Regions from separate parts of the Streptomyces sp. NPDC050535 genome, predicted to be linked through region 3. Evidence: riboswitches for the same ligand, from Rfam matches in the RefSeq annotation. Region 3 holds a riboswitch; each other region holds the start of a gene.
What was found. Region 3 has a riboswitch for cobalamin ahead of ACIBLC_RS34340 (cobalamin biosynthesis protein). Riboswitches for the same ligand answer to the same signal wherever they lie in the genome.
Positions count from the first base shown of each region.

Region 1: it holds a riboswitch for cobalamin, as region 3 does, so the genes downstream of both, metE (5-methyltetrahydropteroyltriglutamate--homocysteine S-methyltransferase) here and ACIBLC_RS34340 (cobalamin biosynthesis protein) in region 3, are expected to answer to the same signal.
Region 2: it holds a riboswitch for cobalamin, as region 3 does, so the genes downstream of both, ACIBLC_RS18015 (CbtB-domain containing protein) here and ACIBLC_RS34340 (cobalamin biosynthesis protein) in region 3, are expected to answer to the same signal.

Region 1 is NZ_JBITHE010000001.1:906,288-910,689, forward strand. It holds gene ACIBLC_RS03835 (FAD binding domain-containing protein) at 1-337, opposite strand, end outside; gene metE (5-methyltetrahydropteroyltriglutamate--homocysteine S-methyltransferase) at 591-2,909, opposite strand; cobalamin riboswitch at 3,092-3,239, opposite strand; gene ACIBLC_RS03845 (phosphocholine-specific phospholipase C) at 3,557-4,402, shown strand, end outside.
Region 2 is NZ_JBITHE010000007.1:118,915-123,316, reverse strand. It holds gene ACIBLC_RS18020 (beta-ketoacyl-[acyl-carrier-protein] synthase family protein) at 1-1,775, opposite strand, end outside; cobalamin riboswitch at 2,041-2,182, shown strand; gene ACIBLC_RS18015 (CbtB-domain containing protein) at 2,217-2,438, shown strand; gene ACIBLC_RS18010 (CbtA family protein) at 2,459-3,217, shown strand; gene ACIBLC_RS18005 (histidine phosphatase family protein) at 3,382-3,972, opposite strand; gene ACIBLC_RS18000 (alpha/beta hydrolase) at 4,322-4,402, opposite strand, start outside.
Region 3 is NZ_JBITHE010000022.1:71,633-76,034, reverse strand. It holds gene ACIBLC_RS34355 (helix-turn-helix domain-containing protein) at 48-902, shown strand; gene ACIBLC_RS34350 (hypothetical protein) at 946-1,587, shown strand; gene ACIBLC_RS34345 (DUF397 domain-containing protein) at 1,825-2,034, opposite strand; cobalamin riboswitch at 2,306-2,449, shown strand; gene ACIBLC_RS34340 (cobalamin biosynthesis protein) at 2,549-3,493, shown strand; gene ACIBLC_RS34335 (cobyric acid synthase) at 3,490-4,402, shown strand, end outside.

The DNA of each region.
Region 1 (4,402 bases), on a different contig from region 3:
GGACGAGCGCCGCGGGCAGCAGACATCGCAGCGTGCTGCCGACGAGGTTGCCGCCGACGGTGGCCGTCCGGCGGACCGCGCCGGTCCCCACGGAGGAGGCCGCCCGGCGCAGCGCCTCCGGCACGCTGTCGTCTATCCGGTTCAGCACGACACCCGCGCCCAGTGCCCCTCGCTCGACCGCGTTGGCCGCCGGCAGTTCGCGCAACGACATCGCCTGCTCCGGGAAGCCGTCCCGTTGCCAGCCCGCCCACACCAGTGTCGCCCCGCCTATGGGCACCGCCCCTTCGGCCAGGCACTCCTGTGCTTCGGACACGGACGTGGGCAGACGCAAGAGCACGGTGGCCGACCTGTCTTTCTGGAACTCGGTGGCCCGGGTGGGCGATACCCCGGCCGATTGACCTCTGACAAAGCGCATTTTTCCCGCGCACGCGGGGGCGCGTACAGGGCTCACTTCTCCACCCTGTGCTCCCCTCACGGGCGAGCACCTAATCGAGGAGCCCTACACGTACCTTCCGTGACCTGCTCCGGCCCGACGGCCGGGGACGACCGGGAAGGGGCCGCGGCGTGCCCTTCCCGGTCGTCCCGGCGGGTCAGGACCCGGCGAGTTCGGTGCGGACCGTCCGGGCCGCCGCGACCAGGTTCTCCAGCGACGCGCGCGTCTCGGGCCAGCCGCGCGTCTTCAGTCCGCAGTCGGGGTTGACCCACAGCCGCTCGGCGGGGATGGCCTCAAGTCCCTTGCGCAGCAGGGCGGATGCCTCGTCCGCGCTCGGCACGCGCGGCGAGTGGATGTCGTAGACGCCGGGACCGGCCTCGCGCGGATAGCCGTGCTCGGCCAGCTCCCGGGCGACCTGCATGTGTGAGCGGGCCGCCTCCAGGCTGATGACGTCGGCGTCGAGGTCGTCGATGGCCCGGACGATGTCCCCGAACTCGGCGTAGCACATGTGGGTGTGGATCTGGGTGTCCGGGCGTACGCCGCCGGTGCTGAGCCGGAACGCCTCGGTGGCCCACGCCAGATACGCCGGATGGTCCGCGGCGCGCAGCGGCAGCGTTTCGCGCAGCGCGGGTTCGTCGACCTGGATGACCGAAGTCCCGGCCGCCTCAAGGTTGTTGACCTCGTCCCGCAGAGCGAGGGCGACCTGGCGGGCCGTGTCGCCGAGCGGCTGGTCGTCACGGACGAAGGACCAGGCGAGCATGGTGACAGGGCCGGTCAGCATGCCCTTGACGGGGCGGTCGGTCAGGGACTGGGCGTACGTCGTCCAGCGCACCGTCATCGGCTCGGGGCGGGAGATGTCACCGGCCAGGATCGGCGGGCGGACGTAACGGGTGCCGTACGACTGGACCCAGCCGTGCCGCGTGGCGAGGTAGCCGGTGAGCTGTTCGGCGAAGTACTGGACCATGTCGTTGCGTTCGGGCTCGCCGTGCACGAGGACGTCGAGGCCGGTCTTCTCCTGGAAGGAGATCACCTCGCCGATCTCGGCCCTGATGCGGTCCTCGTACCCGGAGCTGTCGATCCGGCCGGCGCGCAGATCGGCCCGCGCGGTGCGCAGTTCGGCGGTCTGCGGGAAGGAGCCGATGGTGGTGGTCGGCAGCAGGGGCAGACCGAGGTGGGCGCGCTGGGCGGCGGCGCGCTCGGAGTACGGCTCCGAGCGGCGGGCGTCGGCGTCCGCGACGGCGGCGGACCGGGCCCGCACCGCGGGGTCGCGGGTGAGCGCCGAACCGGCCCGGGAGGCCAGGTCGGCCCGGTTGGCGGCCAGTTCCGCCGCGATGGCGTCGGTCCCGAGGCCGAGACCCTTGGCGAGGGTGACGATCTCGGCGGTCTTCTGGCGGGCGAAAGCGAGCCAGCGCAGGATCTCCGGCTCGATGTCACTCTCGGCGGCGGCGTCGAGCGGGACGTGGAGCAGCGAGCAGGACGCGGCCACGTCGACCCGGTCGGCCAGGCCCAGCAGGGTGCCCAGGGTGGCGAGCGACCTGGTCAGGTCGTCGGCCCAGATGTTGCGGCCGTTGACGACGCCGGCGACCAGGCGCTTGCCCGGCAGTCCGCCGACGGCGGCGAGCGCGTCCAGGTTGGCGGCGGCCGTGCCGGTGAAGTCGAGGGCGAGGCCGTCCACCGGGGCCTTGGCCAGTACCGGCAGGGCGTCGCCCAGCCGGTCGAAGTAGGAGGCGACCAGCAGTTTCGGGCGGTCGGCGAGTCCGCCCAGATCGCGGTAGGCGCGGGTGACCGCGTTCAGCTCGGCGGGCGTGCGGTCCTGCACGAGCGCGGGCTCGTCGAGCTGTACCCACTCGGCACCCGCCGCGCGCAGGTCGGCGAGGACCTCGGCGTACACCGGCAGCAGTCGGTCGAGGAGGGTCAGCGGGTCGAAGTCCGCGGCCACGCCGGGCGCGGGCTTGGCGAGCAGCAGGTAGGTGACGGGGCCGACGAGGACCGGCCGGGCGGTGAGCCCGAGAGCCAGGGCCTCCTTGAACTCGGCGACCTGCTTGGCGGAGTCGGTGGTGAAGACGGTGTCAGGGCCCAACTCGGGTACCAGGTAGTGGTAGTTGGTGTCGAACCACTTGGTCATCTCCAGCGGCGCGACGTCCTGGGTGCCGCGCGCCATCGCGAAGTACCCGTCGAGCGGGTCGCTGGCGACGGCGTCCCGGTGACGGTCGGGGACCGCGCCGACCATGACGCTGGTGTCCAGGACGTGGTCGTAGTACGAGAAGTCACCGGTGGGGACCTCGTGGATGCCGGCACCGGCGAGCTGCTCCCAGTTGGCCCGGCGCAGTTCGGCGGCGGTGGCCCGGAGGGCGTCGGCGTCGACGCGGCCCTTCCAGTAGCCCTCGATCGCCTTCTTGAGCTCCCGGCCCTGGCCCTGACGGGGGTAGCCGTACACGGTGGCCCGTGCTGCCGCGGCTGCGGACTTCGCTGTCACGGAAATCTCCTTCGCGAGATATCTCCCTGGAATCCCGGGACGGGACGAGGGCGCGAAGGGCCGGCGACCGGACGGAACGATCCTCGTACGCGAGACACGGTCGTCCGTCCGATATGTGCGCCGACCCGCCCACGAGGTCACCGGGATGTCCGCGCACGAGGGGTCGCGCGCGGGCAGCGGGCAGGTCTTCGGACTTGTGGGCGCGCCCTCCCTGCGGAGGACATCTACTGGCCGTCGCTTCCCAGACCCGGCCGGGCCCAGTGCGTATGACGGCGGTCGTTCCCACTCACCGCTGCGGGGCAGTCCCGGATTCCCACCGGGTTCCCTCTTGCGACGCTCCCGTCTGGCGGACGGGGCGAACCAGCTGCACCGACCAGCCTAGAGGGCCGCGCGAGGCTGCGGGGGACATCGCCCACATGCCGGGCGGCGAGACTTTTGCCCGACGTTGGTTGCGGGAGGCCGGGTTGGCGTTCCGTTTACCGCCGTTCGCCGCACGTACCTCCGAGTTTCACGCGGGGGCCACGGGACCCTTCCTTGCCGTTCGGTGCTCTTGGAACACTCCAATCGCACACGTTCCAGCAGTATCCCGGCCAGCCCGGTCATCCCGTACGTCCGTTGTTTCCGTCAGGACAAGAGGTCACCCAGCCATGCCCCAAGTGAATCGGCGCCGCTTCCTCCAACTCGCCGGCGGTACCGCGGCGTTCACCGCACTGAACAGCAGCATCGAGCGGGCCGCGGCGCTGCCCGCGAACCACCGCTCCGGGACGATCGACGATGTCGAGCACATCGTCGTCCTGATGCAGGAGAACCGTTCGTTCGACCACTACTTCGGCTCGCTGAGGGGTGTCCGCGGCTTCGGCGACCCGGTTCCGGCCAAGACGTCGGGCGACAAATCGGTCTGGTACCAGTCGGACGGCACCAAGGACGTGCTCCCCTTCCGTCCCGACGCCGACGACCTGGGCATGCAGTTCATCCAGGATCTCCCGCACGGCTGGAGCGACGGACACGCCGCCTTCAACAAGGGCAAGTACGACAAATGGGTGCCCAACAAGTCGTCGACGACGATGGCGTACCTGACGCGTGAGGACATCCCGTTCCACTACGCGCTGGCCGACGCGTTCACCATCTGCGACGCCTACCACTGTTCGTTCATCGGCTCCACGGACCCGAACCGCTACTACATGTGGACGGGCTACACCGGTAACGACGGCGTCGGCGGCGGCCCGGTCCTCGGCAACGACGAGGTCGGCTACGACTGGACGACGTACCCCGAGCGCCTCGAGGCGGCCGGCGTCTCCTGGAAGATCTACCAGGACGTCGGCGACGGCCTGGACGCGAACGGCTCCTGGGGCTGGATCTCCGACGCCTACCGAGGCAACTACGGTGACAACTCGCTGCTGTACTTCAACAAGTACCGCGACGCCAAGCCCGGCGACCCGCTCTACGACAAGGCCCGCACCGGCACGGACGCCCGCAAGGGCGAGGGCTTCTTC
Region 2 (4,402 bases), on a different contig from region 3:
CACGCCAGGCGCCGGAGTGCCAGCACCGCGTTGTGGCCGCCGAATCCGAACGAGTTGCTGAGGGCGAGGTCGCCGAGGGCGGGCAGTGGCCGCGGCGTCCTGGTCACCACGTCCAGTTCGATGGCGTCGTCCTGGTCCTCGCAGCCGATGGTGGGCGGAATGACTCCGTGGTGGAGGGTGAGCACGGCGGCCACGGCCTCCACCCCGCCCGCGGCGCCCTGGAGATGACCGAGGTGGCCCTTGAGCGCGGTCACGGGCACGCTCCCGCCGAGTACGGCCCGCAGGGCGCCCGCCTCCGCGAGGTCGCCGTCGGTGGTGGCGGTCGCGTGGGCGTTGACGTGGATGACGTCCACTGCATGGGCGCCGGCGTCCCGTACGGCTCGTCGCATCGCGAGCGCGACACCGCTGCCGGAGGGGTCGGGCGCGGCCATGTGGTGGGCGTCGGCGGACAGTCCCCACCCGGCTGCCTCGCAGTAGATCCGCGCCCCGCGTGCCCGCGCGTGCTCCTCGGCCTCCAGCAGCAGGAAACCGGCGCCCTCCCCGTTCACGAAGCCGTCGCGGTCGCGGGCGAACGGCCGGGAAGGGCTGGCCGATCCGCCGTCTCCGAGCCCGTGGGTGGACAGGGCGCGCATCGCGGCGAACGAGGCCATGATCGCCGGGGTGACCACCGCCTCCGCGCCACCGGCCAGGGCGACGTCGACGTGCCCGTACCGGATGCGGTCGACGGCCTGCCCGATGGCCTCGGTGCCGGAGGCGCAGGCGCTGCTCACGGTGCGGGCCTCGCCGGTGATCCGCAGCGCGAGCGACACCTGCGAGGCGGCCTGGGAGGGCACGGTCATCGGTGTGGTGAGCGGTGACACGGCACGCGGCCCCTTCTCCCGCAGCCGCCGGTCACCGCCGACGAGCACGGAGGCGTCGCCGAGGATGGCGCCGACGCTGATCCCGACCCGCTCGGGATCGAGCCCGCTCTCGACCGTCCCCGCGCCGTCCAGCTCGCCGTCCCGCCAGGCCTCGCGCGCCGCGATCACCGCGAACTGCGCGGCCCGGTTCATCCGCCGGGCCTGCGGCCGGGGCAGCAGCTCCGCGGGATCCACGGGAACGGACCCCGCGAGCCGCACCGGCAGCCCGGCGAACTCCTCACCCGCCAACTCCCTTATCCCGCACCGCCCTTCGACCAGTCCCTGCCAGAGCTCGGCCACCCCCACACCGAGCGGCGTCACGGCTCCGAGCCCGGTGACCACGACCCGCCGAGGCCGTACGGCGCCGGCGGCCGCACTCGCACGGGGCCGCGGAAGATGCCGTACGACATGACCCTCGGCGACTTCCCGCGCGACCCGTTCGCGCAGCTGCGAGTCCGACTCGGGCTCCTCGTCCCGGCTCTCCAGATCCCGGTACCACCGGCCCCACCGGCGGCTGTACGACTCCTCGACGGCCCCGGGGTCGACGGCGCGCAGGGAGGTGATCCGATCGCCGTCCCTGAATTCGACCGTTTCCAGACCGGCCGAATCGATCTCGGGAATTCCGGCGACATCCACACGCCGACTCCCCACCGTCACTTGGTGATTCCGCGGGAATACCCGTTCGTGATCACTTCCGCCGAGAGGCGGTCGCAGAGCCAGCCGAATGGTCTGCGGGTTCTCCGGCAGGGTGTGCATCACCACGTACCACCGGTTCGCCGTCACGTCCTCTTCCGACAGCGCGAGAAGATCACCGGGTATCACTTCGGCGACGGTGACGGGGTGGGGCTGTACGGGGACGTCGGAGGAATCGCGCATGGGAGGGATCCTTCTGTGCCGATTGAATGGGAAATATCCCGCCCAACTGTCAGCGACAAAGAACCCCTTGGCTAGACGCGTCCGCCGCTGATGTGCGCAATGTCACCCCATCGCGGGCAGCGTTCTTCCCGCCTGGTATTCGCGAGGATGCGGCGTCGGCCCGCCAACCGGCCCCGGGAGTCAGGGGTTTCGGACAGGGGACGGACGACCGGTCGCCGGACCGGAGAAACGGATCACGCCTGGTGGCCTGGTCTTGGCCATGTACCCGCCACGCGGTACCGTCGGTGCGATATCGACGACGGCAGAACGGAAGCCGGTGGGAACCCGGCACGGTCGCGCCACTGTGTGCCACCCCTTATGCGAGAGGGGGGCAAGTCAGACCCGTAGCCGTCGTCCAGTGCACCACCGAGATGGGACGCGAACTCCCGAGGAGGCCCTGCCATGGCGCAGCATGTCGCCCAGCCGACGCCCACCACCCCCGCCATCCCGGCGAAACTGCCGCTCAAGGACATCGCTCCCTGGGCGGTCTTCTTCGGCATCCTGATGCTGGTCCTGCTGTACTTCGTCGGCGCCGAACAGGGCGCCACCTCCGTCGTCTCCGGCGGGGAAGTCCACGAGTGGGTGCACGACGCACGCCACCTTCTCGGCTTCCCCTGCCACTGACGAAGGACTCGGCGCAGCTCATGAACTCCGCAACGGTAAGAAATCTCCTCGTGCGGGGCATGCTCGCCGGCCTCGGTGCCGGCGTGCTCGCCCTGATCGTCGCCTACTTCCTCGGTGAGCCGAGCGTCGACAGCGCGATCAGCTTCGAGGAGTCCCGCGCCGCGGGCCACGAGCACGAGGTCGAACTCGTCTCCCGCAGCCTGCAGTCCACCGCGGGCCTGGCCACCGGCGTCCTGGTCTACGGTGTCGCCTTCGGCGGCATCGCCGCCCTCGCCTTCTGCTTCGCGCTCGGCCGCGTGGGCCGCTTCAGCCCGCGCGCCACCGCGCTGCTGCTGTCCGGCTGCGCCCTGCTCGCGGTCTACGTCGTGCCGTTCCTGAAGTACCCGGCCAACCCGCCGGCGGTCGGCGACCACGACACCATCGCCAAGCGCACCACCCTGTACTTCCTGATGATGGTGCTAGGCGTACTGCTGGCGATCGCCGCGACCATCCTGGGCAAGCGGCTCGCGCCGAGACTGGGCACCTGGTACGCCACCGTCGCCGCGGTGGCCGCCTTCGCCCTCGCGATCGGGCTGGCGTACGCGTTCCTGCCCGTCATCAACGAGGTCCCCGCCGATTTCCCGGCCGCCGTGCTGTGGCGGTTCCGCGTCTCCGCGCTGGCCATCCAGATCACCCTGTGGGGCGGATTCGGCCTCGCCTTCGGCGAGTTGGCCGAACGGCTGCTGAACCCCGGCCCCGCGAAGGTCGCAACGGCCCGGCCGGTCGCCGCCCCCAACTGACCCGTCCCGCGACACCGGTGAGGGCCCACGGAACCGTCCGGGGGCCCTCTCGCGTTTTCCGGTGAGGACCCATCAAGTGCGCGGCGAGCGGGGAGGAACGGCTTCCGGCGGATGTCGGACCCGAGGGAACCGGGAGTCTCCGGCCGCTGCCCGGCCCTCGCGGCTCAGACGTCCGCGCCGGCCTCCGGTTCGTCCAGCAACCGTCCCAGCCGCAGGTTCCAGCGCCCGGCCCGGCCGCTGAGCTCCGTCGCCGTCAGCGGAGGCACGTCCAGCCGCCAGAACGCCTCGGCGGGCAGGCCCAGGGCGTGGACGACGGCCGCCCGTACGATCTCCGGCTCGACCACCGCGAGCGTGCGGCCGTCGGTGTCCGCCACGCTGTCCAGCCAGCTCCCGACCCGGGCGCACAGATCCTCGACCGACTCCCCGCCGTGGGGTGCCGAGGCGGTGTCGGCGAGCCAGCGGGCCACCGCCTCCGGCTCGGCGGCGCCGACCTCGTCCAGCGTGCGGCCCCGCCAGCGGCCCGCGTCCCATGCCGCGGGCCCCGGAGCGTCCTCGGCACGGAGACCGAGTGCCGTCGCCGTCTCGCGGCACCGCACACTGGGCGTGGCGACGACCCGGACAGCGCGGGGGAGCGATCCGGCCGCCGCGTGTGCCCGGGCCGCTCCCGCGTCGTCGATCGAGTCGCCGTCGTCGAAGCGGGCCTGCCGCAACGCCCGGCTCGTGGCGGGCGAGATGAAGATGACACGGCTGGTCACGGGAAGGCTCCTCCTGCTGGTGTCACGGGTTCGGGTCTCCACCGGGTACGGCATCCGCGTACGGCATCCGCGTACGGCGGCCGGGTCGCCGGCCGTCAGCCGACCGGGGGGACGGGCGTGAACCTAACACCCACCGAGCTCGTCGATTTCGCAGGTCCGCAGCTCCAGGCCGTACAGATTCGGCGAGTTGGGGCGACGCCCCCCGGCGTACGCACTCACGCCCGCCGGGGAAACACAGGGCCCCCGGCCGGTCCTGCGGCCCAACAACCCCGCCCCGAAACTCCGTTGGAGCAGCAGAGACCGGGGCGGGCACCGGCCCCGTCCACGGCGGGGGCCCGCGGGATCCGGGTCACACGGTCGTGCAGCCGGCCCGCAGGAAGCCGACGACCGCCGAGCCCGCGGCACGGTGCCAGGTCGGTACGCGGCGGAG
Region 3 (4,402 bases):
GACATATGCCATTCATGGAGCCGTCACGACGACAGCGAGGAGCCACCATGCCGAGGGATGTCGATCCGAGCCTGAACCGCCGCAGACTGCGGCTCGCGCTCCGCAAGGCCCGCGAGGCCACGGGGCAGTCACAGGGGCAGGCCGCCCACGCCCTCGACTGGTCACTCTCCAAGATCATGCGAATCGAGCAGGGCACGGTCAGCCTCTCGGTCACCGATCTGCGCGCCCTGCTCCAGCAGTACGAGGTGGCGGAACTCGAACTCGTCACGGAGTTGGAGGAAGCCGCGCGCGGTTCGAAGGGCGCGAGCTGGTGGGCCCAGTACAACGACATCCTGGGACCGGGGTTCGGTCAGTACCTGGGCTACGAGAGCGCCGCCGCGTCGATCCGTACCTACAACCCGATCGTGGTGCCCGGCTTTCTCCAGACCGACGACTACGCGATGGCCCTGCTCACCCCCCGGGTCGATGAGGCGCGGGCCCGGCGAATCGTGGAGCTGCGCACCGCGCGCCAGGAACGCACGATGGAGGGCGAGGACCCGCCGTTGACCTTCTTCGTCGTCGACGAGGCGGCACTGCACCGGCAGGTCGGCGGACCGAGGGTGCAGCGCGCCCAGTTGCAGCACCTCATCGACACCTCGAAGCGCCCCCAGGTGTCCCTCCAGGTGCTCCCCTTCGCCGCGGGCGCCCACTACTCCACCCGCGGCAGCTTCATCCTGCTGGGCTTTCTCGACGACGAGGACCTGCTCTATCTCGAGGTCCAGGGAAACCAGTCCACCCGTGACGACCACGAACTGATCGTGCGCCACCAGGAGTGTTTCGAATATCTCCGTGAGGTCGCCCTCGGCGGAGAGCAGGCCATCGAACTGATCAGCCGGATCAGGGACGGTATCGACAGCAGCTGATCTGCCGGGCCCCAGCAGCCCGGGAGAAGCGAGGAGGCCTCATATGCTGCCAGCCGCGTGGAATGAGTGGTGGCGGGAGGTCTTCACTGCCATCGGGCGGGCACCCTGGCGTACCGGCGGTGCGGACGGTGCCCAAGGGGCCGGTGGAGCCACCGGTGCCCAAGCGCCCGCTGGAGCCACCGCCGCTCACGCCGGTGACCCTTCCGACGGCGACGACGGCGGGAGCGGCGACGCGGACGCCGACGACATCCCCTCCGCCGACTCGGCTCGGTGGCAGACCCCCGTCGCCGACCTCTCCTACAACCAGCTCGTGCGGGACGCGATGGCGGACCAGGACCGTGCCGACCGGATGGACACCCTGGACCGTCATCGCACGGACGACCATCTCCGGGTCTTCACCACGAAGATCGTCTACTGCACCAGCTGCATCCTCGTGCTGGTGGCGGGCCTCGCCGGACTGCTCGGCGCCATGGCGGCCTTCGGACTGACCAACCCATGGCTGATGGGTACCGTGACCGGCGTCGTGATGACCCCGGTGGTCGCTATGAGCCGTCAGCTGGCCAAGGTGATCGCGCAGACCGGTTCGACGGAACCCGCCCTCAGCGACGACCGCCGGGCCGTGGTCCCGGCTCAGCGGCAGTCCGAGCTGCCGGCGGACAGGCAGTCGGCGGACGATTCCTCCTGAACTCCGCCAAGCCCCACCACAGTCCCGCGGCCACGGCTGTCACCGCGGCCACCAGCACCCAGGCGGTAAGCCGCGCGGCCATGCCGTCCACCAGCAGTGCGGCTGCCGCGCCGGTCAGCGCGGCCATCGCGCCGAGCACCGCGCACATCAGCACGGTCCCGAGCGACACCGAGATCCTCCGCGGCCCCCCGCGCAGTCCGTTCACCGCGTGCCGCATCTCGGCGAGATGATGATCCGTCACGTCTCTCCCCCTCCCCCTGAGCCGGCGAAAGCCGTCAGAAAAGTCCGCCACCGCTCGGCGGACAGGACGACATACGGCCCCGACGGGTTCTGCGAGTCACGGACGATCACGCCGTCTCCGACGAACGCCACCTCGACACAGTCGTAATCGGCCCCGCTGAAGCTGCTCTTGTGCCAGAACCGCTCGGACGAGTTCTCATAGGACACGCCTACCTCCTGCTGCCCAAGAGCCGGCGTCCCCCGACGCGTGTCCGTCTCTTTCCCCCATGCCGAGTCACGATAGCGCCGTGATCTTGGTCGGCCCAGAGGGCCGCCGAGAGGAGCCCCACCACGTCACCACACGGAGGCAACCGCCCTCGGACCGCTCCCCGATTGTCGTATTCGAGTCTATGAAAGGTCTTTTTGTCGGCCTAGAGGAAAACCGGCCCCGTGTGGGCCTCAGCACACTCCTCCGTCGCAGGTCAACAGCAAGTTGACGGGTCTTCCAACCCCGTGGTGGACTGCCGGGGCCAAGTACGGCGGCAAGAGAGGAAGCCGGTGTGAGTCCGGCGCGGTCCCGCCACTGTCATCGGGGAAGGAATTCCCCGGGAGCCAGGAACTCTCACCGCCGGTCTCTTCGAACCAGGGCGTGGACACCCTGAGTGAGGACATATCGCCATGCGCGGCTGCCCAAGTGCCCTGCGAACGACGGCTGTGCCTGACCTGACGGCCGGCTGAGCCGGTGCGTGCCGATCGCGTCTTCGCGTACGGCGCCGCCGCCGGCCTTCTCGGTGACCTGCTGCTCGGCGATCCCCGCCGTGGACATCCGGTCGCCGCTTTCGGGCGGGCCGCGGGTGCCGTGGAACGGACGCTCTGGCGGGACCACCGCGGCTGGGGCGCGCTGCACACGGCCGTGTGCGCCGGCGGTGCCGCCGGGCTCGCGGCGCTCGCCGCCCGTTCCGTACGTGATTCCCGTACCGCCTCCATCGCACTGACCGCGGCCGCCACTTGGGCCGTCGTCGGCGGCACCTCCCTCGGCCGGGAGGCCCGGGCGATCGGCGGCGCGCTCGCGGCCGGCGACGTCGAGGTGGCCCGGGAGCGGCTGCCGCGTCTGTGCGGGCGGGATCCGCAGGCTCTCGACGCGGACGGGATCGCCCGGGCCGTCGTCGAGTCCGTCGCCGAGAACACCTCCGACGCCGTGGTGGGGGCTCTGGTGTGGGGTGCGGTGGCCGGCGTGCCCGGTCTTGTCGGGTTCCGTGCCGTCAACACCCTGGACGCGATGGTCGGGCACAAGTCCTCCAGGTACCGGCGCTACGGCTGGGCCTCCGCACGGCTCGACGACGTCGCGGGCTGGCCGGGCGCGCGGCTCACCGCGGTACTCGCCGCCGCCGCCGGAAGCGACCCGCGGGGCGCCGTGCGCGCCTGGCGCGCTGACGCGGGGAGGCATCCGAGCCCCAACGCCGGTCCCGTGGAGGCCTCGTTCGCGGGGGCGCTCGGGGTGCGGCTCGGCGGGACCCTCGCGTACGGGGGAAGGGTCGAGCACCGGCCCGTACTGAACGGGGAGGGCCGGGCCGTCGCGGTCGGCGACATCGAGCGCGCCGTGCGGCTGTCCCGGCGTGTGAGCTGGCTCGCGTTCGGCGTGTGTGCCGCGGGCCTGCTGCCGAAGCGGCGGGGAGGCGGTTCATGAGCGGCGGGCTGCTGGTCGCCGGAACCACCTCCGACGCCGGCAAGAGCGTGGTGACCGCCGGGATCTGCCGGTGGCTGGTGCGCCAGGGTGTCAAGGTGGCGCCCTTCAAGGCGCAGAACATGTCGCTGAACTCGTTCGTGACGCGGGAGGGTGCCGAGATCGGGCGGGCGCAGGCCATGCAGGCGCAGGCCGCCCGGGTGGAGCCCAGCGTGCTGATGAACCCCGTGCTGCTCAAGCCGGGCGGCGACCGGAGCAGTCAGGTCGTGCTCATGGGCAGGCCCGTGGGCGAGATGAGCGCCCGCGGCTATCACGGCGGCCGGCAGGAGTCGTTGCTCGGGACCGTGCTGGAGTGTCTCGCCGAACTGCGGGGCACGTATGACGCGGTGATCTGCGAGGGGGCGGGCAGTCCCGCCGAGATCAATCTTCGGCGGACCGACATCGTGAACATGGGGATCGCGCGGAACGCGCGGCTGCCCGTGCTCGTCGTCGGTGACATCGACCGTGGCGGCGTCTTCGCGTCCTTCTTCGGGACCGTCGCGCTGCTCTCCCGCGAGGACCAGGAACTCGTCGCCGGGTTCCTGGTGAACAAGTTCCGCGGGGACGTCTCCCTGCTGGAGCCGGGCCTCGACATGCTCAAGGGGCTCACCGGGCGGCCCAGTTACGGTGTGCTGCCCTTCCGGCACGGGCTCGGGATCGACGAGGAGGACGGGCTGCGGGTCTCGCTGAGGGGCACGGTCCGGGAGTCGGTGGTGGCCGCCCCCGTCGGCCAGGACATCCTCCGGGTCGCCGTCTGCGCCGTCCCCCTGATGTCCAACTTCACGGACGTGGACGCGCTGGCCGCCGAACCGGGTGTCGTCGTGCGGTTCGTGGACCGCGCCGAGGAACTGACCGACGCGGACCTCGTCGTCG